Regions from separate parts of the Streptomyces sp. bgisy159 genome, predicted to be linked through region 2. Evidence: riboswitches for the same ligand, from Rfam matches in the RefSeq annotation. Region 2 holds a riboswitch; the other holds the start of a gene.
The links. Region 2 has a riboswitch for S-adenosylmethionine ahead of AC3ET3_RS05515 (aminotransferase class V-fold PLP-dependent enzyme). Riboswitches for the same ligand answer to the same signal wherever they lie in the genome.
Positions count from the first base shown of each region.

Region 1 (10,344 bases), on a different contig from region 2:
ACGACCCAGTCGCGGGACATCGCGGAACAAAGCGGAATATGTCGTACAACTCGGGAGTGACAGTGCAGCGGCGCGCATGGCGTACGGGAGTGATCGCGGTGGGGGCCGCGCTGGGGATGACGGGAGCCGTCGCCGGCTGCGGGCTCGGCGGCGGCTCGGACGAGGTGACGCTGCGGCTGGTCGCCGCCGACTACGGCGACAGCGCGGCCAACACCTCCGAGAAGTACTGGAGCGAGCTGGTCCAGCGCTACGAGGAGAAGCACCCCGACGTGCACGTCGAGGTCACCGTCTACTCGTGGAACGACGTCGACCGCAAGGTCAAGGAGATGGTCGACGCGGGCGAGGCGCCCGACATGGCGCAGATCGGCGCGTACTCCGACTACGCGGCCGCGGACAAGCTCTACAAGGCCGGCGACGTGCTCTCCATCCCCGTCCAGGCCGACTTCGTCTCCCAGCTGTCCAAGGCCGGCGAGGTCAACGGCGTCCAGTACGGCATGCCGTTCGCCGCGTCGACCCGCGTGCTGTTCTACAACAAGTCCCTCTTCACCAAGGCCGGCATCAAGCCGCCCACCACCTGGGCCGAGCTAGCCTCCGACGCCGAGGCGCTGAAGGAGGAGGGCGTGAAGTACCCGTTCGCGCTGCCGCTCGGGCCGGAGGAGGCGCAGGCCGAGACCATGCAGTGGCTGCTCAGCGGCGGGGGCGGCTACACCTCGATGGTCGGCGGCTACACCCTCGACTCCACCGAGAACGTCGCCACCTTCGGCTGGCTGAAGAACGAGCTGGTCGGCAAGGGGCTGACCGGTCCCGTCCCGCCCGGCAAGCTGAACCGCGCCGACGCCTTCGCGGCGTTCGCCGACGGGGACGTCGGCATGCTCAACGGGCATCCGTCGCTGATGAAGGCCGCCTCGGCGAAGGGCGTGAAGTACGGCATGGTGCCGATGCCCGGCAAGGACGGCGCGAGCAAGTCCACGATGGGCGTCGCCGACTGGATGATGGCGTTCAAGCAGAACGGGCACGCCGACGAGATAGGCGACTTCCTCAACTTCGTCTACAGCGAGGAGAACGTGCTCGACTTCTCCCGGCGCTACGACCTGCTGCCGGTGACGACGTCCGCGAGCGAGGTCATGGACTCCTCGCCGGAGGACCGGGACCTCAAGCCGTTCCTCGACGAGCTGCCGCTGTCCGAGCTGTACCCCGTCGGGCGCACCTCCTGGGCCGCGGTCAGCGCGGTGGTGAAGCAGCGGATCGGCGCCGCGGTGGCACCGGTCGGCAACCCGGCCTCCGTCCTCGGCGAGCTGCAGACCAAGGCGATCACGGCGGACAGCAAGGTGTCGGACTGAACCGCTGGGTTACGGTCGGGGCATGGAGCAACGGGAGCGGGCGATTCTCGGCCTGGAGCGGCGCGGCTTCTCCGGGCCCGGCGCGAAGGAGCGGGCGATCCGCGAGGAGCTGGGACTGTCGCCGGTGCGCTACTACCAGCTGCTGAACGCGCTCCTGGACGACCCCGAGGCGCTGGCCGAGGACCCGGTGACCGTCAACCGGCTGCGCAGGGTGCGCGAGGCCCGCCGCTCGGAGCGGTGACACCGCTAGGGTCGTCGTATGGGAACCCACGAGACGCACTCCACGGAACCCCTTCCCGCTCCGCGCACCCCCGCCGGCCGGGACGCGCTCGAAACGATCCTGCGCAAGCCCGGCGAGACCCTGGTCGCCCTCGACTTCGACGGGACGCTCGCGCCCATCGTCGAGGACCCGGAGCGGGCGCGGGCGCACGCCGACGCCGTGCCCGCGCTGGCCGCCCTCGCGCCCCGGGTGGCGTCCGTCGCCGTGGTCACCGGGCGCCCCGCCGAGGTGGCCGTACGGTACGGCGGATTCGCCGGGGTCAGTGGTCTGGACCACCTGGCCGTGCTGGGGCACTACGGCGCCGAACGGTGGGACGCGCGCACCGGCGAGGTGAGCGCGCCGGAGCCGCACCCGGGCGTCGCCGCCGCGCGGGGCGAGCTGCCCGGGCTGCTGGAGCGGTCCGGCCGGTCCGGGCTCTGGGTGGAGGAGAAGGGGCGGGCCGTCGCCGTGCACACCCGCCGGGCCGCGGACCCGCAGGGCGCCTTCGAGGCGCTGCGCGGGCCGCTGGACGCCCTCGCCGCCCGGCACGGACTGGTCCTCGAACCGGGGCGCATGGTCCTTGAGCTGCGCCCGCCCGGCATGGACAAGGGCGTGGCGCTGACGGCGTACGTACGGGAGACCGGCGCCCGGGCCGTCCTCTACGCGGGAGACGACCTCGGTGACCTGCCCGCCTTCGCCGCCGTGGAGGAACTCCGCTCCGAGGGGGTCCCCGGGCTGCTGGTGTGCAGCGGCAGCGCCGAGGTCACCGAGCTGGCGGACCGGGCCGACCTCGTCGTGCCCGGCCCGCAGGGCGTCGTACGGCTGCTGCGGGCGCTGGCCGCTCAGCTCGCCGGCTGAGCCCGCAGCGCGGTCAGCTGGTCCAGGAACCACTGCGCCGGCGGCAGCGCGGTCGCCGCTTCCGCCAAGCGCTTGGAGCGCTCGGCGCGCTCCTCCGGGGACAGGGTGAGCGCCTCGTGCAGGGCGCGGGCGGTGCCCGTCACGTCGTAGGGGTTCACCCCGATCGCGTCCTCGCCCAGCTCCTCGTACGCCCCCGCCTCCCGGGACAGCACCAGGGCGCAGCCGTCGTCGGCCAGCAGCGGCACCTCCTTGGCGACCAGGTTCATGCCGTCCCGGATCGGGTTCACCAGGGCCACGTCGGCGAGCCGGTAGGCGGCCAGGGAGCGCGCGAAGTCGTCCTTGACGTGCAGCACCACCGGGGTCCAGCCGGGGGTTCCGTAGCGGGCGTTGACCTCGTCGGCGACCCGCTGCACCTCGGCCGTGTAGGCGCGGTAGACCTCCAGGTCCTGCCGGGAGGGGTAGGCGAAGGCGACGTGCACCACGCGCTCGCGCCACTCGGGGTGGTCCGCCAGCAGCTGGGCGTAGGCCAGCAGCCCGCGCACGATGTTCTTCGACAGCTCGGTCCGGTCGACCCGGACGACCGTCCTGCGGCCGGGGCCGATCTCCTCGCGCAGGGCCGCCATCCGCTCCGCCACATCGGGCCGGTGGGCTCGCTCGCGCAGGAAGTCGGCGTCCGCGCCGAGCCCGTGCACCCCGATCCGGGTGGTGCCGACGCCGCCGACGACGGCGTCGCAGCACGCGGTGAACGCGTCCGCCCAGCGCCGGGTCAGGAAGCCCAGCCGGTCCGCGCCGAGCATGCCGGTCAGCAGCTGCCGGGCGATGTCGTCGGGCAGCATCCGGAAGTACTCGGGCGGCGCCCAGGGCGTGTGCGAGAAGTGGCCGATCCGCAGGTCGGGGCGCAGCTCGCGCAGCATCCCCGGGACCAGGGTCAGGTGGTAGTCCTGGACGAGCACCGACGCGCCCTCGGCGGCCTCCTCGGCCAGTGCCTCGGCGAAGGCGCGGTTGTACGTCTCGTACGACGCCCACTGCCGCCGGAACTCCGCGTCGAAGACCGGCTCCAGCGGGGTCTGGTACAGCATGTGGTGGACGAACCAGAGCACCGAGTTGGCGATGCCGTTGTAGGCGTCGGCGTGCACGTCGGCCGGGATGTCCAGCATCCGGGTGCCCGGCTCGGCGACCCCGTGCCGCACCGCCTCCCGGTCACCGTCGGACAGGGCCGAGCAGACCCACAGGGCCCCGGCGTCCGAGCCGATGGCGGACAGGCCCGAGACCAGTCCGCCGCCGCCGCGCTTGGCGGTCAGTGATCCGTCCGTCTCCCGTGTGTACGAGACCGGGCCGCGGTTGGAGGCGACCAGGACCTGGGCAGCACCGTGCGTGGAAGCCATACGCCACAACCTAGCCCGCCCGGTAAACGCTCAAACGTACGGTTCCACTCGACCCGTTGTGAACATTGTGTGAAGAGGGGATGATGTGCCGCGCACATGCCATGCGTGGCAAGGAGCGCGTGGCGCGCACGGCCGGGGGTGGGCATTCGTGATCGATTTCCGCAGACGTCTCCTGGGCGACCGCAGAGCCACCGGGCTCGCCGCGCTGTTCGCCGCGTCCGTACTCGCCCTGGCCGGCTGCGAGGGCGGTGACGACGGCGCGGCGGCGGACACGAGCGTCACCCAGGTGGCCGTCACGGACAGCCCCGCCGGCCCCACGCCCGAGCCCTCACCGACCCGCGCGGAGCCCACGCCGCCCCCGACCCCCACCCCGGCTCCCGCCCTCGCCACGCTCGCCGACCACACCGGGCAGGCCGTCGGGAAGGCCGCCGCCGACGCGAAGGCCGCCGGTCTGGCGTACGCCGTGTACCTCCAGGGCACCGGTGCCCCGCTCGGCGGCGGCGGCCGGACCGCCTCCTCCTGGGGCGCGGCCGAGAAGGTCTGCGAGCAGATCGACGATCCCGACGACGCCGCCGCCTCCTTCGACGTGGCCTTCGTCGTCGCGCGGGACGGCCGTGACTGCTCCGGCCGGCTGCTGCACACGCCCACCCCGACCCCGCGGGCGGCGCAGACCTCCGGCGGCTCGTCGGGCGGCTCGTCCGGCGGGTCCTCCGGCGGCACGTCCGGTACCGACAAGAGCTGCGCCATCACCAGCCCCGCCGGGAACTGCTACGCCGACGGCCAGTTCTGCGCCAAGCGGCACCACGGGCTGAGCACCTACGGCAGGGGCGGCGAGTACCTCACCTGCGAGCAGGACTCCTCCGGCACCTGGCGCTGGTCGGACGGGCATCCGGGCTGACGGGTATCCGGGCTGACGGGTATCCGGGCTGACTGTCCGGGCCGACGTGCCCCCGCGCCGACGGGCCGCCCGTCGGCCCGGGGCGCCGCCCGTCACGCCACCTTGCGGGCCGCGTACTCCGCGATCTCCACCATCGGCGGCCGCTCCTCCGTGTCCACGGAGTACGTCCGCGGCTCGAACCCCTCATCGGTGCGCTCGAACTGCGTGAGGGAGGGCCGGACGAGGTGGCCGCGGGCCAGCCGCAGCTGGGCGGTGCGGTAGATGGCCGCCGCCATCCGGCCGAGGGCCTGGCCGTCCTGGTGGCGGTGGATGCGCACCCCCAGGTCGACCTGGGCGAGCGCGTCCAGGCCCACCAGGTGCAGGGCGTCGACCAGCATGCCCAGCTCCACCCCGTAGCCCACCGGGAACGGCAGCTGTTCCAGCAGGGAGCGGCGGGCCGCGTACTCGCCGCCCAGCGGCTGCACGAACCCGGCCAGCTGCGGCCAGTGCATGTTCAGCAGCGGGCGGGCCATCAGCTCGGTGACCCGGCCGCCCTGCCCCGCCGCCCCGGCCAGCGGACGGTCGTACATGCCCTTGACCAGGGCGACACCGGGTTCGGTGAGCAGCGGGCCGACGATGCCGGTGACGAAGTCGGAGGAGAACTCCCTGAGGTCCGCGTCGACGAAGCACACGATGTCCCCGCCGGTCACCAGCAGGGAGCGCCAGAGCACCTCGCCCTTGCCGGGCAGGGCGGGCAGGCGGGGCAGGATGTCGTCGCGGTGGACGACCCGGGCGCCCGCGGCGGCGGCCACCTCGGAGGTGCGGTCGGTCGACCCGGAGTCGACGACCACGATCTCGTCGACGAGCGGGATCTGCTGCATGAGGTCGTGGCGGATCACGGCGACGATGTCGCCGACGGTCTCCTCCTCGTTCAGCGCGGGCAGCACGACGGAGACCGTCTGGCCGGTCGCGCGCTTGGCGGCCAGGACGCGGTGCGGCGGGCGGTCGCTCACGGACCAGGAGCGGGTGGTCAGCCAGCGCTCGACTTCTTCCAGCACGCCTGCGGCTCCTCACGGTGTCTCGGCGGTGTCCGCGGGTGTCTCGCGGTTCGGACGACTATCTCAACTGTCCTGGTCGTCGGTTACAGTCTTGAACAACGCTGATGACCATCGCATGTCGGGGGTTGTTGCGCTTACAACTACATACCGCTCATCCAGAGGGGCAGAGGGATACGGCCCGATGAAGCCCCGGCAACCCTCCAGTCGGTTCCCGTCACGTCGGCGTGGCGAGGCTCCCGGCTAGGGAAGGTGCCAAATCCGTCTCACGGCGAGATGCGTCGTGAGGAAGATGAGGAGAAAGGGCCTCGCCTCACATGGCTGTGCAGACAGTTGCAAACTCCGGCAATCCCACCGTCGACCTCGGTCCCGCCGCGGCCCTGAGCTGTCGCGAGTGCGGTCACCGCGTCCCCCTCGGCCCGGTCTTCGCGTGCCAGGAGTGTTTCGGCCCGCTGGAGATCGCCTACGACTTCTCCTCCTACGACACGGAGGAACTGCGCAAGCGGATCGAGGCCGGACCCGCCAACATCTGGCGCTACGCCCCGCTGCTCCCGGTCCCCGCCGACGTCGCCGACAAGCCCAACCTGAACCCGGGCTGGACCAAGCTGGTCAAGGCCGACAACCTGGCGCGCGAACTGGGCGTCACCGGCGGGCTGTACATCAAGGACGACTCCGGCAACCCGACGCACTCGTTCAAGGACCGCGTGGTCGCACAGGCGCTGGAGGCCGCGCGCGCCTTCGGCTTCACCACCCTGTCGTGCTCCTCCACCGGCAACCTCGCCGGTGCCGTCGGCGCCGCCGCCGCCCGGGCCGGCTTCCGCTCCTGCGTGTTCATCCCGCACGACCTGGAGCAGGGCAAGGTCGTCATGGCCGCGGTCTACGGCGGCGAGCTCGTCGGCATCGAGGGCAACTACGACGACGTGAACCGCTTCTGCTCCGAGCTGATCGGCGACCCGGCCGGCGAGGGCTGGGGCTTCGTCAACGTCAACCTGCGGCCCTACTACGCCGAGGGGTCCAAGACCCTGGCCTACGAGATCTGCGAGCAGCTCGGCTGGCGGCTCCCGGACCAGATCGTCGTCCCCATCGCCTCCGGCTCGCAGCTCACGAAGATCGACAAGGGTCTGCAGGAGCTGATCGGGCTGGGGCTGGTCGAGGACCGGCCGTACAAGATCTTCGGCGCGCAGGCGCTCGGCTGCTCGCCGGTCTCCACCGCGTTCAAGGCCGGCCACGACGTCGTACGCCCGCAGAAGCCGGACACCATCGCCAAGTCCCTGGCGATCGGCAACCCCGCCGACGGGCCGTACGTGCTGGACATCGCGCGCCGGACCGGTGGCGCCGTGGAGGACGTCACCGACGAGCAGGTCGTGGACGCGATCAAGGTGCTGGCCCGGACCGAGGGCATCTTCGCGGAGACCGCCGGCGGTGTGACGGTCGGCGTGACGAGGAAGCTGATCGAGAACGGCGTGCTCGACCCGGCGAAGACCACGGTCGTCCTGAACACCGGAGACGGCCTGAAGACCCTCGACGCGGTGGCCGGCACCGGCCTCACCGCCACCATCCGCCCGAACCTGGACTCCTTCCGAGAGGCTGGCCTCGCATGAGCGTGACCGTTCGCATCCCCACCATCCTGCGCACCTACACCGGTGGGCGGGCCGAGGTGCCGGCCGAGGGCGCGACCCTCGCCGACGTCATCGCCGACCTGGAGAAGAACCACACGGGGATCGCCGCGCGCGTGCTGGACGACCAGGGCAAGCTGCGCCGTTTCGTGAACGTGTACGTGAACGACGACGACGTCCGTTTCGAGCAGGGCCTGGCCACCGCGACCCCCGACGGCGCGGGAGTCTCCATCATTCCGGCGGTCGCCGGCGGCTGATCATTACCTTCGGTAATCACGGTTACCGAGCGTTCATGGAATTGCCTCCTCCGTGAGAGAAACGGAGGGGGCAATTCTATGTGATTGAGCGCGGTAGAGTTGGGGAACGTGGTCCCGGCCGACGAGCCGGGAGCCGCGTGTTTCTGCCGCGCTGCCGTCGAGAAGCAGCCAAAGTGCGCCTTGCATTCGCGGCATTTGTTCCTTTTGTGGGGCCCGACTTGGCCTGAATTCCGCCTATTCGCCCCCTCTTTCCGGGCTTGGTGCGTCCAGATTTCTCGTCCGATTGACCTGTTGCAGACGGCAGTTGGACAGATACATTCAGCCGCGGTCGACGCGTTCCGGCGCACGCCCCCGACGACTGGGGGGTGAGGTCTGACCCGGATCCGCGAAGTGTGGATCTGTGCAAGGGCCAGTAATAGGGGAGTTAGGCATGGCTCAGGGCACCGTCAAGTGGTTCAACGCGGAGAAGGGGTACGGCTTCATCGCGGTCGACGGTGGTGCGGACGTCTTCGTCCACTACAGCGCGATCCAGATGGACGGCTACCGCACCCTGGAAGAGGGCCAGCGGGTCGAGTTCGAGATCTCGCAGGGCCAGAAGGGCCCGCAGGCCGACATGGTTCGCGTCACCGCCTGAACGTCCTTTTCGCCGAAGGGCCCGCACCCGTCCCGGGTGCGGGCCCTTCGTCCTGTCCGTCCCCGGCTGATCCCCGTTCCTCCCCCCTGGAGGCGCTTGCACTCGACGGTGCCGAGTGCTAATCATTGGCGTTAGCACTCTGAAGGTGAGAGTGACAGCGAAGGACCGGGTCGGTGAGGCCCGCAGGCCGGGTGGGGCAAGGAACCACGAGGCCCGCGAGCCGTCCGTCGCGGGCGCGGGCGCGGTCCGAAGGAATCACCCCCAGTCCTGGAGGGACCACTTCACATGGCCAAGATCATCGCGTTCGACGAAGAGGCGCGGCGCGGCCTTGAGCGCGGCATGAACCAGCTCGCGGACGCCGTCAAGGTGACCCTCGGCCCCAAGGGTCGCAACGTCGTCCTGGAGAAGAAGTGGGGCGCCCCCACGATCACCAACGACGGTGTCTCCATCGCCAAGGAGATCGAGCTGGAGGACCCGTACGAGAAGATCGGCGCCGAGCTGGTCAAGGAAGTCGCCAAGAAGACGGACGACGTCGCCGGTGACGGTACGACCACCGCCACCGTCCTCGCCCAGGCGCTGGTCCGCGAGGGTCTGCGCAACGTGGCCGCCGGCGCCAACCCGATGGCCCTCAAGCGGGGTATCGAGAAGGCCGTCGAGGCCGTCTCCGCCGCCCTGCTGGAGCAGGCGAAGGATGTCGAGACCAAGGAGCAGATCGCCTCCACGGCCTCCATCTCCGCCGCCGACACCCAGATCGGCGAGCTGATCGCCGAGGCCATGGACAAGGTCGGCAAGGAAGGCGTCATCACCGTCGAGGAGTCGCAGACCTTCGGTCTGGAGCTCGAGCTCACCGAGGGCATGCGCTTCGACAAGGGCTACATCTCCGCCTACTTCGCGACCGACATGGAGCGTATGGAGGCCGTCCTCGACGACCCGTACATCCTCATCGCGAACTCCAAGATCTCCAACGTCAAGGACCTGCTCCCGCTGCTGGAGAAGGTCATGCAGTCGGGCAAGCCGCTGCTGATCATCGCCGAGGACGTCGAGGGCGAGGCCCTGTCGACCCTGGTCGTGAACAAGATCCGCGGCACCTTCAAGTCCGTCGCGGTCAAGGCCCCGGGCTTCGGCGACCGCCGCAAGGCGATGCTGAACGACATCGCCATCCTCACCGGCGGCGAGGTCATCTCCGAGGAGGTCGGTCTCAAGCTCGAGAACACGAGCCTCGACCTGCTGGGCAAGGCCCGCAAGGTCGTCATCACCAAGGACGAGACCACCATCGTCGACGGCGCCGGCTCCTCCGAGCAGGTGCAGGGCCGCGTGAACCAGATCCGCGCCGAGATCGAGAACAGCGACTCCGACTATGACCGCGAGAAGCTGCAGGAGCGCCTGGCGAAGCTCGCCGGCGGTGTCGCGGTCATCAAGGCCGGCGCCGCCACCGAGGTGGAGCTCAAGGAGCGCAAGCACCGCATCGAGGACGCCGTGCGCAACGCCAAGGCGGCCGTCGAGGAGGGCATCGTCGCCGGTGGTGGCGTGGCCCTGCTGCAGGCCTCCCAGGTCTTCGAGAAGCTGGAGCTGGACGGTGACGAGGCGACCGGCGCCAACGCCGTGAAGCTCGCGCTGGAGGCCCCGCTGAAGCAGATCGCCGTCAACGGTGGTCTCGAGGGCGGCGTCGTCGTGGAGAAGGTCCGCAACCTCCAGGTCGGCCACGGCCTGAACGCCGCGACCGGCGAGTACGTCGACATGATCGCCGAGGGCATCATCGACCCGGCCAAGGTGACGCGCTCCGCGCTGCAGAACGCCGCCTCCATCGCGGCCCTGTTCCTCACCACCGAGGCCGTCATCGCCGACAAGCCGGAGAAGGCCGCGGCCCCGGCCGGCGGCGGCATGCCGGGCGGTGACATGGACTTCTGATCGACCTCAGGGTTGATCGACCGTCCAGCGGACCGAGGGCGGCACTCCTTGCGCGGCAGGGGGTGCCGCCCTCGGGCGTGTCCGGAGTCACAGACGGGGCGGACGGGGAATGCGCGGCGGGGTATCGGCAGTTGCTTCATCAGGTGCAACGATGC
Region 1 covers NZ_JBYIQX010000011.1:38,640-48,983, forward strand. The annotation lists gene AC3ET3_RS13500 (extracellular solute-binding protein) at 63-1,340, shown strand; gene AC3ET3_RS13505 (DUF3263 domain-containing protein) at 1,363-1,581, shown strand; gene otsB (trehalose-phosphatase) at 1,600-2,457, shown strand; gene AC3ET3_RS13515 (alpha,alpha-trehalose-phosphate synthase (UDP-forming)) at 2,442-3,842, opposite strand; gene AC3ET3_RS13520 (hypothetical protein) at 3,991-4,740, shown strand; gene AC3ET3_RS13525 (glucosyl-3-phosphoglycerate synthase) at 4,833-5,777, opposite strand; SAM riboswitch class I at 5,926-6,073, shown strand; gene thrC (threonine synthase) at 6,092-7,375, shown strand; gene AC3ET3_RS13535 (MoaD/ThiS family protein) at 7,372-7,647, shown strand; gene AC3ET3_RS13540 (cold-shock protein) at 8,078-8,281, shown strand; gene groL (chaperonin GroEL) at 8,567-10,189, shown strand.
Region 1: another riboswitch for S-adenosylmethionine. It lies ahead of thrC (threonine synthase); the one in region 2 lies ahead of AC3ET3_RS05515 (aminotransferase class V-fold PLP-dependent enzyme).

Region 2 (10,344 bases):
CCTGCCGAGCGCCGAACGGGCGGCGGCCACCGCCGCGGCCGCCCGCCCGGAGGCGGGGGCACCGCCGCCGAGGTCCGGCAGGTCCACGCGTCCCGAGCGCGAGGCCCGGTCGTAGGCGGCGCGTTCGGTGGACGACAGCGCGTTGAGCAACTGCCGCGCCCGGGCGAGTTTCCGCTCGACGGTCCGCTTGTGACTCGCGACCGCCTTGCGGCTCTTCTCCAGCTCGCTGAGCCGGTCGGTGGCCTCGGCACGCTCCTGGGCGAGGTCGCGCATCGCGTCCTGCAGTTCCCGAAGCTCACCGGCCTGGTGGACGGTGATGCGGTCGAGGGCGGCCGCCTTGGCGAGGTAGTCGTCGGGGTCGTCGGAGAACAGCAGCGCCAGCGACGGGTCGAGTCCGCCCGCCCGGTACTGGGCGCCGGCCAGGGAGCCGAGCTTGTCGCGCATCTCGTTGATGCGCGCCTGCTGCCGCGCGATGCGGTCCTGGGCGTCCCGGACCTGCCGGCGCAGGAGGCCGGCGCGTTCGCCGGCCTCGTTGAAGGCCTCGGTGGCCCGCTCGGCCTCCTCGTAGAGGCGGTCCACCTCCGCACGGGTGTCGTCGTGCGGAGCGGCCGAGGCCGGGACGGCGGAGACGGCGCCCAGTGCCGCGGCCGCGACGGACAGCGCGCTGAGCGCACCGGCCGCGCCGCGGTCGAAGCCGGACGGTGCGAGACGACGATGGAACCCCACGGAAAGCCGCGCTCCTCTCCACTGGCGGACCCCCGACGGACGGGGAAACGCGGCAGACAGTAGCCCCGTGGCGGGGCGGCGGCCAAAGACCTCGGCGGCAACACACGGTGACGCCCCGCCGCTGACGCAGGTCACCGGCGGGGCATGGGGTCAGTACGGGTCGACGCGATTCGCCCGTTCGGGCGGTGCCGTGTCCTGATCTTGGAACGGCCCGGGTGGGTGACGTCAGATCCGGACGCCGAACTGGAACGGCATGTTGTTGATCGACTCGTAGCGCACGACGGTGCCGGTGCGCGGGGCGTGCAGCACCTGGCCGTTGCCGGCGTAGAAGCCGACGTGGTGCAGGTCGCCGTAGAAGATGACGAGGTCGCCGACGCGCAGGTCGCTCTGCGAGTAGATGCGCTGACCGGCGTTGGCCTGCGCCTGGGAGGTGCGGGGGATGCCGACGCCGGCCTGGGCGTAGGCCCAGGAGGTCAGGCCCGAGCAGTCGAAGGAGGAGGGGCCGGAGGCGCCGTAGACGTACGGGGAGCCGATCTTGCTCTGGGCGGCCTGGAAGGCGGCCATGGCGCGGCTGGAGCCGGCGGTGGCACCGCTGAGGTTCACGCGCGTCGTGGAGGAGCGGCTGGCGCGGGCCTGTTCGGCGGCGAGGGCGGCCTTCTCGGCGGCGGTCAGGCTGTTGAGGAGCTTCTGCGCCTCGGCCAGCTTGCCCTGGACCTCCTGCTTCTTCTTGCCGAGTTCGGTCCGGGTGGTGGCCAGGTCCTTGAGCTTGGCGGTGGCCTCGGAGCGGTCCTGCGCCAGTTCGCGCTGCTTGTCCTGGATCTTCTTCAGCGACTCGACCTGCTGGGCGCTGAGCTGGTCGGCGGTGGACGCCTTGTCCAGGTAGTCGTCCGGGTCGGACGACAGGAACAGCTGGAGGGAGGAGTCGATGGTGCCCGTGCGGTACTGGGCGGCGGCCGCCAGGCCCATGGAGTCGCGCAGCTCGTTGAGCTCCTCCTGGCCGCGGGCGACGTTGTCCTGGATGGTGGAGATCTCCTTCTGGAGCTTCTCCTGCTTCTCCTTGGCGCCGTTGTACTTCTCGGTGGCCTGCTCGGCCTCCTCGTACAGCTTGTCGACCTTCGCCTTGACCTCGTCCTTGGTCGGCTTCTCGCTCGGTGCCGCGTTGGCGGCCTGGGAGCTGAGGGCAACGGCTGCGGCGGCAGCGGTGGTCAGCACGGTCACGCGCGTGCGGCTGGGCTGCTTGGGTCGACGATGGGACGCCACGGAGACGGGCTCCTTCTTTTGAGTGATCACCCGTGTGGAGGTTCGAGGCCAGACCCTAGTGACCTACTCGTGATCACTTCAAATCCTCAGGCGCATTTTCCCGTCACACGGCGCACTTTTCCCACCGAACTCACCTGTGGTGACGCCCCCTTGACCCAGCGTCGCGCCGCGTTCCGCCCCAATTCGGGCATTACCCGTGGAGGTTGCGCCTTTCAGGACAACCGCTTGAGGAGTACCGCAGAAGCCACCGGACGCGCTCCGGCCCTGGCGACCCCGTCGGCCACCTCGCGGTCGGTGGAGGCGACGATGACGGGCCGGCCCGGCGGTTCGGCGCGCACCAGCCGGCGGATCAGCTCGTCGGCGGTCACACCCGGCTTGGAGAACAGCACCCGCACCCCGCGCGGCGGCGCCAGCAGCACCGGCGCGGCCAGTTCGGCCCCGTCGAAGACACACGTCACCTCGGCACCGGTCTGCGCCGCGAGCTGCGAGAGCTGGCCGAGCAGCCTGAGCCGCTGCTTCTCCAACGGCATCTGCGGATAACCGGTCTTGGTCACGTTGTAGCCGTCGACGACCAGATGGGCCTGCGGCAGGGCGAGGAGCTGGTCGAGGATGGCCGGATCGTGCTCGGACAGCGCGCGGGCGGCGATGTCCTTCGGGGTCATCCGGCCCGGCTCGACGGCGTCCACGGTCTCGGCCGGGCGCACCGAGACGGGCGGCAGGGCCAGTTCGCGGCGCAGCCCCTGGGCCGCGTCCAGCACGGTGTCCAGCAGCAGCCGCACCCGCATGTCCTCGACGCTGCGCCCCTCCCGGGCCGCCTTGCGGCTGGCCTCCAGGGCGGCCTCGGTCTCCCCGAGCCGCGCCCTCAGCCGCCGTGTCTCGCCCTCCGCGGCGGACAGCTGGGCCTGCCCCTCGGCGCGCACCGCCTCCATCTCGCCGCGCAGCTTGCGCAGGGCGGCCTCGCCCCGCTTGACGTCGCTGAGGGCGGAGCGCAGCTTGCGCTGAAGCGATTCCGCTTCCTTGCGGGCCGACTCCAGCTCGGCGCGCAGCCGCTCGGTCTCGGCGCGGGTCTGTTCCCGGGCCTGCCCGAGCTGTTCGCGCAGCCGCTCCAGCTCGGCGCGGCTCTCCTCGTCGGCGCGCTCGGCGTCCGCCCGCTGCGCCTCCTCACCGGCCGCGGTGACCAGCTTCACCCAGCCGGTGGGCCGGAGTACGTAGGCCGCGGCCGCCACATCGAGCGGATCCGCGGCCGGGGGCGGCGAGCCGGAGTCGAGGGCGCCGGCGAGTTCCGGCTGGGCCTCTCTCAGCTTCTCCCCGATGCGCTGGCGGAACAGTGGTTCCGTCTCCAGCGCGGCCGCCATCGCGTTCCCGGCGAACTTGGCCCGCCGGTTGGGCGCGAAGCGCGCGTACTGGCGCAGCTGCGCGGGAAGTTCGGAGAGGGTCAGCCCGCCGAAACCGTCCGACACGATCTGCACGACCCGGCGGCGCACGCCGTCGGGCAGCGGACGGTCGAGCACCTCAGCGGCGCCGTCCCCCGGCCCCCCGCCTGCGCTCTCCACCATCCGTCACACCCCACTACCTGTCACGACCGGTCCCGGGCACCGGCCCGTTACTCGGCACCCGGCCTGTCCACGAGTTCCACCTTGTCCACGGCGTTGCACCAGCGGCACCGCACCGACTCGATGGTCTCACTGAGCACCTCGCGCTCCTCGACCTTCGGCTCGCCGGCCAGATCGAGGTGGACGTACTCCACGACCTTCGACGAGCGCGTCACGTCGAACCGGGTGAGGTTGCCGCAGAGGGTGCAGCGCCACCGCGTCGTGGCGGTCGGCAGGGGAACCGTCATCGTGGCTGTGCTCTTTTCTTCCTTGGTTTCCATTGTCGGTGACGCGCCGGACTCTCCCCGGTGCGTGTGGGTCGTAACCCTACGGCCTGGCGCGGTCCCGTCGCCCGTCCGTCCAGGGCGGCGAGGCGGTCCGTCCCATTCGGTCCGGTTACGTCATGCTCTGTGTTCATGATCGGCAGCAGCGGCGGCAGGGTCCTCGCCAGGATCCGGAACACCTCGACCCCGGTGACCTACGGGCTGATCACCCTGTGCTGCGTGATCTTCCTGGTGGGGCCGGCGTCCGGCCTGAGCCCGGTGTACGGCACCGGTGACGAGCTGCTCGCCGCGCAGCGGGCCTACTTCCGGCGCTGGGGCGTGGTCCCGGCCGAGCTGTTCACGGGCGCCCCGCGGGCCGCCCTGACTCCGCTGACCGCGCTGTTCGTCCACGGCAGCTGGCTGCACCTGCTGGGCAACATGCTGTTCCTCCACGTCTTCGGGGGTATGACCGAGGGCCGGATGGGCCGCGTGGAGTTCACCCTCTTCTACGTCGGCTGCGGCTATCTCGCGCTGCTCGGCTACGCGGCCGCCCACGCGTCCTCCGAGCAGTCGCTGGTCGGCGCCTCCGGGGCGATCTCGGCGGTGCTGGGGGCCTTTCTGTACCTGTTTCCCCGGGCGCGGGTGACCAGTCTCCTTCCGTTCCTGTTCTTCCTGCCGCTGCGGTTCCCGGCCTGGGTGGTGCTGCCGTTCTGGGCCGTCCTGCAGTGGCTGGCGGAGCGCGCCGCGCGGGGGCAGGAGGTGGCGTACCTGGCCCACCTGGTGGGGTTCGGGCTGGGCTTCGGCTACGCGTGGGCGAGATACGGCCGTGGGACTAAAGTGAGGGCCGCCCCAGCTCCGGCCCCCGAGGGAGAGAACCAGCCGTGATCACCGCGATCGTTCTGATCAAGACCAGCGTGGACCGGATCCCGGAGATCGCCGAGCAGATCGCCTCCCTGGAGAGTGTGAGCGAGGTCTTCTCGGTGACGGGCACCTACGACCTGATCGCCATGGTCCGGGTGCGGCAGCACGAGGACCTCGCCGAGGTCATCCCCGCACGGATCAGCAAGATCCCCGGTGTGGAGGCGACGGACACGCACGTCGCCTTCCGCACGTACTCGCAGCACGACCTGGAGGCCGCGTTCGCCATCGGGCTGGACTCCTGAGCCGCCTCAGCCCATCGCCGGGACGCAGCGGCCGTTCTCCGTCCGGTACGTCCACTTCGCGCCCCGGGTGACCAGTTCCCGGACCGCGGTCAGGAAGCGGTCGACGTGTTCGTCGGGGGTGCCCGCGCCGAAGCTGACGCGGAGGGCGTTCAGGGGCTCCTCAGGGGCGCCGCACTCTCCCGGGGCGCCGGGGGCCGCGCCCAGCAGGGTGCGCAGCAGCGGGTGGGCGCAGAACAGGCCGTCACGGACGCCGATGCCGTACTCGGCGGAGAGGGCGGCGGCGAAGTGGGAGCTGCTCCAGCCGTCGACGACGAAGGAGACCACGCCGACGCGGGGGGCGTCCTCGCCGAACAGCGACAGGACGCTGACCCGCGGAACCTCGGCCAGACCGGCGCGCACCCTCGCGATCAGGTGCTGCTCGCGGGCGACGAGCGCGTCGAAGCCGGCCTCCGTCAGGGCCCTGCAGGCCGACGCGATCGCGTAGGCGCCGATCACGTTGGGCGAGCCCGCCTCGTGCCGGGCCGCGCTCTCGTGCCACTCCACCTCCACCACCCCGTCCGGGCGCCGGGCGACCCTGCGGCTGGCGCCGCCGCCCGCGAGGTACGGCTCGGCCGCGCGCAGCCAGTCGGCGCGGCCGGCGAGGACGCCCGCGCCGAACGGGGCGTACAGCTTGTGGCCGGAGAAAGCGACCCAGTCGACGTCGAGGTCGCGGACGCTCACCGGGTGGTGAGGGGCCAGCTGGGCGGCGTCCAGCACGATCCGGGCGCCGTGGGCGTGGGCGGCGGCGGCGAGGTCCCGGACCGGCCACAGCTCGCCGGTGACGTTGGAGGCTCCGGTGACGCAGACCAGGGCCGGGCCGTGGGGATCGCGGTCGGCGAGGGCCCGCTCCAGGGTCCGCACGGCCTGGCGCGGGCCGCGCGGCGCGGGCAGGCAGGTGAGCCGGTCGTCGGGCCAGGGCAGCAGCGCGGCGTGGTGCTCGCTGTCGAAGACGAAGACCTGGCAGCCGGCCGGCAGGGCGCGGGCGAGCAGGTTGAGGGAGTCGGTGGTGGACCGGGTGAAGACCAGCTGGTCGTCGGGGCGGCAGTCGAGGAAGGCGGCGACGGTGGCGCGGGCCTGCTCGAAGAGGTCGGTGGAGAGCTGGGAGAGGTATCCGGCGCCCCGGTGGACGCTGCCGTAGTACGGCGCGTAGGCCGCCACGTCGTCCCAGACGCGCTGGAGGGCGGGGGCGCTGGCCGCGTAGTCGAGCGCGGCGTAGGTGACCTCGCCGCCCGTCACGAGGGGAACGGCGACGTCCCGGCCCAGCACGGGCAGCGGGGAACAGACGGCACGGTCGGTGGCAAGGGTGGGGACGGACATGGCGGAACTCCCGTGAGGTCGTGCGGAACTCACCGCGCGAGCCCGTCGGGGCCCGGGCGCCGGTGACGAAGAAGAGGGGGTTGCGGAGGCGGGGCTCTGCGCCCTAACGCATTCGCTTGTTCACGGAAGGCTCCTCGACGACCAGGACCCCTGGTTCACGCGAGGGGTCCGCGCTTGCCGCAGACCTCGCTGCCTGCGGCCTGGTCCTCACCCGGGGCACCCCGCCACGGACGGAGGGTTGCCGGACAGCCGGCCGGGGCCGCATGGCTGTCGCTCATGACCTGGTACGGGAACGTACCCAAGTGATCGCGGTCCCGCAACCCGAGTCCGGATCGCGGGACCGCTCCGTGCGCCGACGGGCGTTGCGCCGTCAGGCGTTGCTGACGGCCACCCAGCGCTCCAGGGTCCGCCGTGCCGCGCCCGAGTCGATGGACCGCGCGGCCTTCGCCATCCCGGCGCGGAGCTGCTCGGCGAGCGGCGCGTCCGTCGGGTCGAGGGCGACCAGGGCCGCCGCCGAGTTCAGGAGCACCGCGTCCCGAACGGGCCCCTGCTCGCCGTCCAGCAGACGGCGGGCGACCTCCGCGTTGTACGCCGGGTCGCCGCCGCGCAGGGCCTCGACGGGGACCAGTGCGAGGCCCACGTCGCGCGGGTCGAAGCTCTCCTCGGCGACCTTGCCGTCCCGGACGGTCCACACCCGGGAGGTCGCCGTCGTGGTCAGCTCGTCGAGGCCGTCGTCGCCCCGGAAGACGAGGGCGGAGTTGCCGCGTTCGGCGAGCACCCCGGCGATGATGGGGGCCATCCGCGGGTCGGCGACCCCGATCGCCTGCGAGGTCACCTTGGCCGGGTTGGTCAGCGGGCCGAGCGCGTTGAACACCGTGCGGATGCCCAACTGACCGCGGGCGGCGGCCACATGGCGCAACGCCGGGTGGAACTTCACCGCGAAGCAGAAGGTGATGCCCGCCTCCTCGGCGACCTCGGCGACCCGGCGCGGCGTGAGGTCGAGGTTGACGCCCAGCTTCTCCAGCACGTCGGAGGAGCCCGACGCGGAGGACGCGGCGCGGTTGCCGTGCTTGACGACCTTGGCGCCGGTGCCGGCGACGACGAGCGCGGACATGGTGGAGATGTTGACCGTGCGGGCGCCGTCGCCGCCCGTGCCGACGATGTCGACCGTGCGGCCCGACACCTCGATCACATTGGCGTGCTCGTACATCGCCCGGACCACACCGGTGATCTCCTCGACGGTCTCGCCCTTGGCGCGAAGCGCCACCACGAAGCCGGCGATCTGCGCGTCGGTGGCCTCACCGCGCATGATCCGGTCCATCGCCCAGGCCGTGGCGTCGGCGCTCTGGTCGCGGCCGGACAGCAGGGCGTTCAGGACGTCGGGCCAGGAACGGCCCGCCGCGGTGTCGCCTCCAGCGGGGGTCACAGCGCTCATCGGCCGCTCCTGATCGTCGTAGGACGGTGTGCTGACGTGTCGGACAGTCTGCGGGACCCACACTATCCAGCCGGAGGCACGAGGAAGGGCCCCGTCCGAACACCGGACGGGGCCCCTGGGGGTGTGGCGTGGCGACGCCGCAGCGATCAGTGGTGGCCGTGGCCGCTCGTGATCTCCTTGTACTCCTCGACGGTGGGCTTCGCGATCTGCGAGTCCTCGCCGTAGTACGCCTCGCTGAGCTTGGCGCGCAGCTTCTCGGTGGACTTCACCTTGCGCTCGACGCCGTTCTCGTCGACGGTGGCGCCGATCGCGACCGGCTGGTACTGCTCGTGCGCGGTGAGGGTGTGCAGCGCCTCCTGGCTGAGCGGCTCGTGCACCTCGATGAACTCACCGTGCGGCAGCCGCTTGATGGTGCCGGTCTCGCGACCGTGCAGCACCTTGTCGCGGTCCCGGCGCTGCAGGCCGAGGCAGATCCGCTTGGTGACGATGAAGGCGACGACCGGTCCGACGAAGAAGCCGATCCGGACGAACCAGGTGACCGCGTTGATCGACAGGTGGAAGTGGGTGGCCCACAGGTCGTTGCCACCACCGACCAGACCGATCATGTACACGGTGATCCAGGCGACACCGAACGCGGTGCGCGTCGGGGCGTTGCGCGGACGGTCCAGGATGTGGTGCTCGCGCTTGTCGCCGGTGACCCAGGACTCGATGAACGGGTAGACCGCGATCGCGCCCAGGACCAGACCGAACAGGACCAGCGGGATGAACACGCCGAGGACCAGCGTGTGACCCCAGAAGTTGATCTCCCAGCCCGGCATGTAGCGGACCAGACCCTCGGCGAAGCCCATGTACCAGTCGGGCTGGGCGCCGGTGGACACCTGGTCGGGGCGGTAGGGGCCGATCGCCCAGATCGGGTTGATCTGCGCGATCGCCGCGATGGCCGCGATGACACCGAAGACCAGGAAGAAGAAGCCTCCGGCCTTGGCCATGTAGACCGGCAGCAGCGGCATGCCGACGACGTTCTTGTTGCTCTTGCCGGGACCCGCGAACTGCGTGTGCTTGTGGTAGAAGACCAGGATCAGGTGGCCGACCACCAGGCCGAGCATGATGCCCGGCAGCAGCAGGATGTGGATCGAGTAAAAGCGGGCCACGAAGTCGTCGCCGGGGAACTCGCCCCCGAAGAGGAACATCGAGATGTACGTGCCCACGATCGGCATCGACAGGATGGCGCCCTGCGTGAAGCGGACACCGGTGCCGGAGAGCAGGTCGTCCGGGAGCGAGTAGCCGGTGAACCCGGTGAACATGCCGAGGACGAACAGCAGGAAGCCGAACAGCCAGTTGATCTCACGCGGCTTGCGGAAGGCGCCGGTGAAGAACACGCGCATCATGTGCACGAACATGGCCGCGAGGAAGATCAGCGCCGCCCAGTGGTGGATCTGCCGGATGAGCAGACCGCCGCGGACGTCGAAGCTGATGTCCAGCGTCGACTTGTAGGCCTCGCTCATCAGCTGGCCCTGAAGCGGGACGTAGCTGCCGTGGTACTCCACCTCGTTCATCGACGGGTGGAAGAACAGCGTCAGCCAGACACCGGTGAGGATGATGATGAGGAAGCTGTAGAGCGCGACCTCGCCCAGCATGAACGACCAGTGGTCGGGGAAGATCTTGCGCATGTTGGCCTTGGCCAGGGAGTAGATCCCCAGCCGGCCGTCGGCCCAGTCGGCGACGCGCTCGCCGGCCGGGGCCTTCCCGCGAGAGCGGGACTCGGTGGTCTCGTGAGTGCTCATCCGCGCTCCCAGAATGCAGGACCGACGGGCTCTTCGAAGTCGCCGAGCGCCTCAAGGTAGCCCTCGTCGTTCACACCGATGCGCAGCTGCGGCAGGGCGTGACCGGCGGGGCCGAAGATCACCCGGGCACCGTCGGAGAGGTCGAAGGTGGACTGGTGGCAAGGGCACAGCACGTGGTGCGTCTGCTGCTCGTACAGCGAGATGGGGCAACCGACGTGGGTGCAGATCTTGGAGTAGGCCACGATGCCCTCGTGGGACCACTCCAGCTCCTGCTTGTCCTTGATGTCGTCCGGCTGGAGCCGGATGATCATCAGGGCCGACTTGGCGATCTCGGTCTGGAAGTCGTGGTCCGCCTCCTCCAGGCCGTCGGGCTTGGCGAAGGTGAGCGAACCGACGGCGACGTCCTCGGGGCGCAGCGGCTCGTTGGTGTTCATGTTGACGAGCAGCTTGCCCTTGGACCACAGGGTGTGGCGGAGCTTGTCACCGGGCAGCGGGCCGAGGTCGCGCAGCAGCATCACGCCGGAGAGCGGGAACAGGGCCAGCGCGCCGAACATGGTGGTGCGGAGCAGCTTGCGGCGGCCGATCGCGGACTCCTTGGCGCCCTGCTTGAAGTCGGCCATGACCTTGGCCTTGACCTCGGGGGACGCCTCGATCGGGTGCCGCTCGTCGGCGATCTCCACGTCGGACATCAGGGTGCGGGCCCAGTGGACCGCGCCCGCGCCGATGCAGAACAGCGCCACGCCGAGGCACAGACCCAGCGCGAAG
Region 2 covers NZ_JBYIQX010000003.1:354,947-365,290, reverse strand. The annotation lists gene AC3ET3_RS05545 (C40 family peptidase) at 1-726, opposite strand, end outside; gene AC3ET3_RS05540 (C40 family peptidase) at 952-1,986, opposite strand; gene AC3ET3_RS05535 (NYN domain-containing protein) at 2,199-3,542, opposite strand; gene AC3ET3_RS05530 (hypothetical protein) at 3,590-3,826, opposite strand; gene AC3ET3_RS05525 (rhomboid family intramembrane serine protease) at 3,995-4,726, shown strand; gene AC3ET3_RS05520 (Lrp/AsnC family transcriptional regulator) at 4,723-5,004, shown strand; gene AC3ET3_RS05515 (aminotransferase class V-fold PLP-dependent enzyme) at 5,011-6,360, opposite strand; SAM riboswitch class IV at 6,526-6,642, opposite strand; gene trpD (anthranilate phosphoribosyltransferase) at 6,731-7,795, opposite strand; gene qcrB (cytochrome bc1 complex cytochrome b subunit) at 7,942-9,579, opposite strand; gene qcrA (cytochrome bc1 complex Rieske iron-sulfur subunit) at 9,576-10,344, opposite strand, start outside.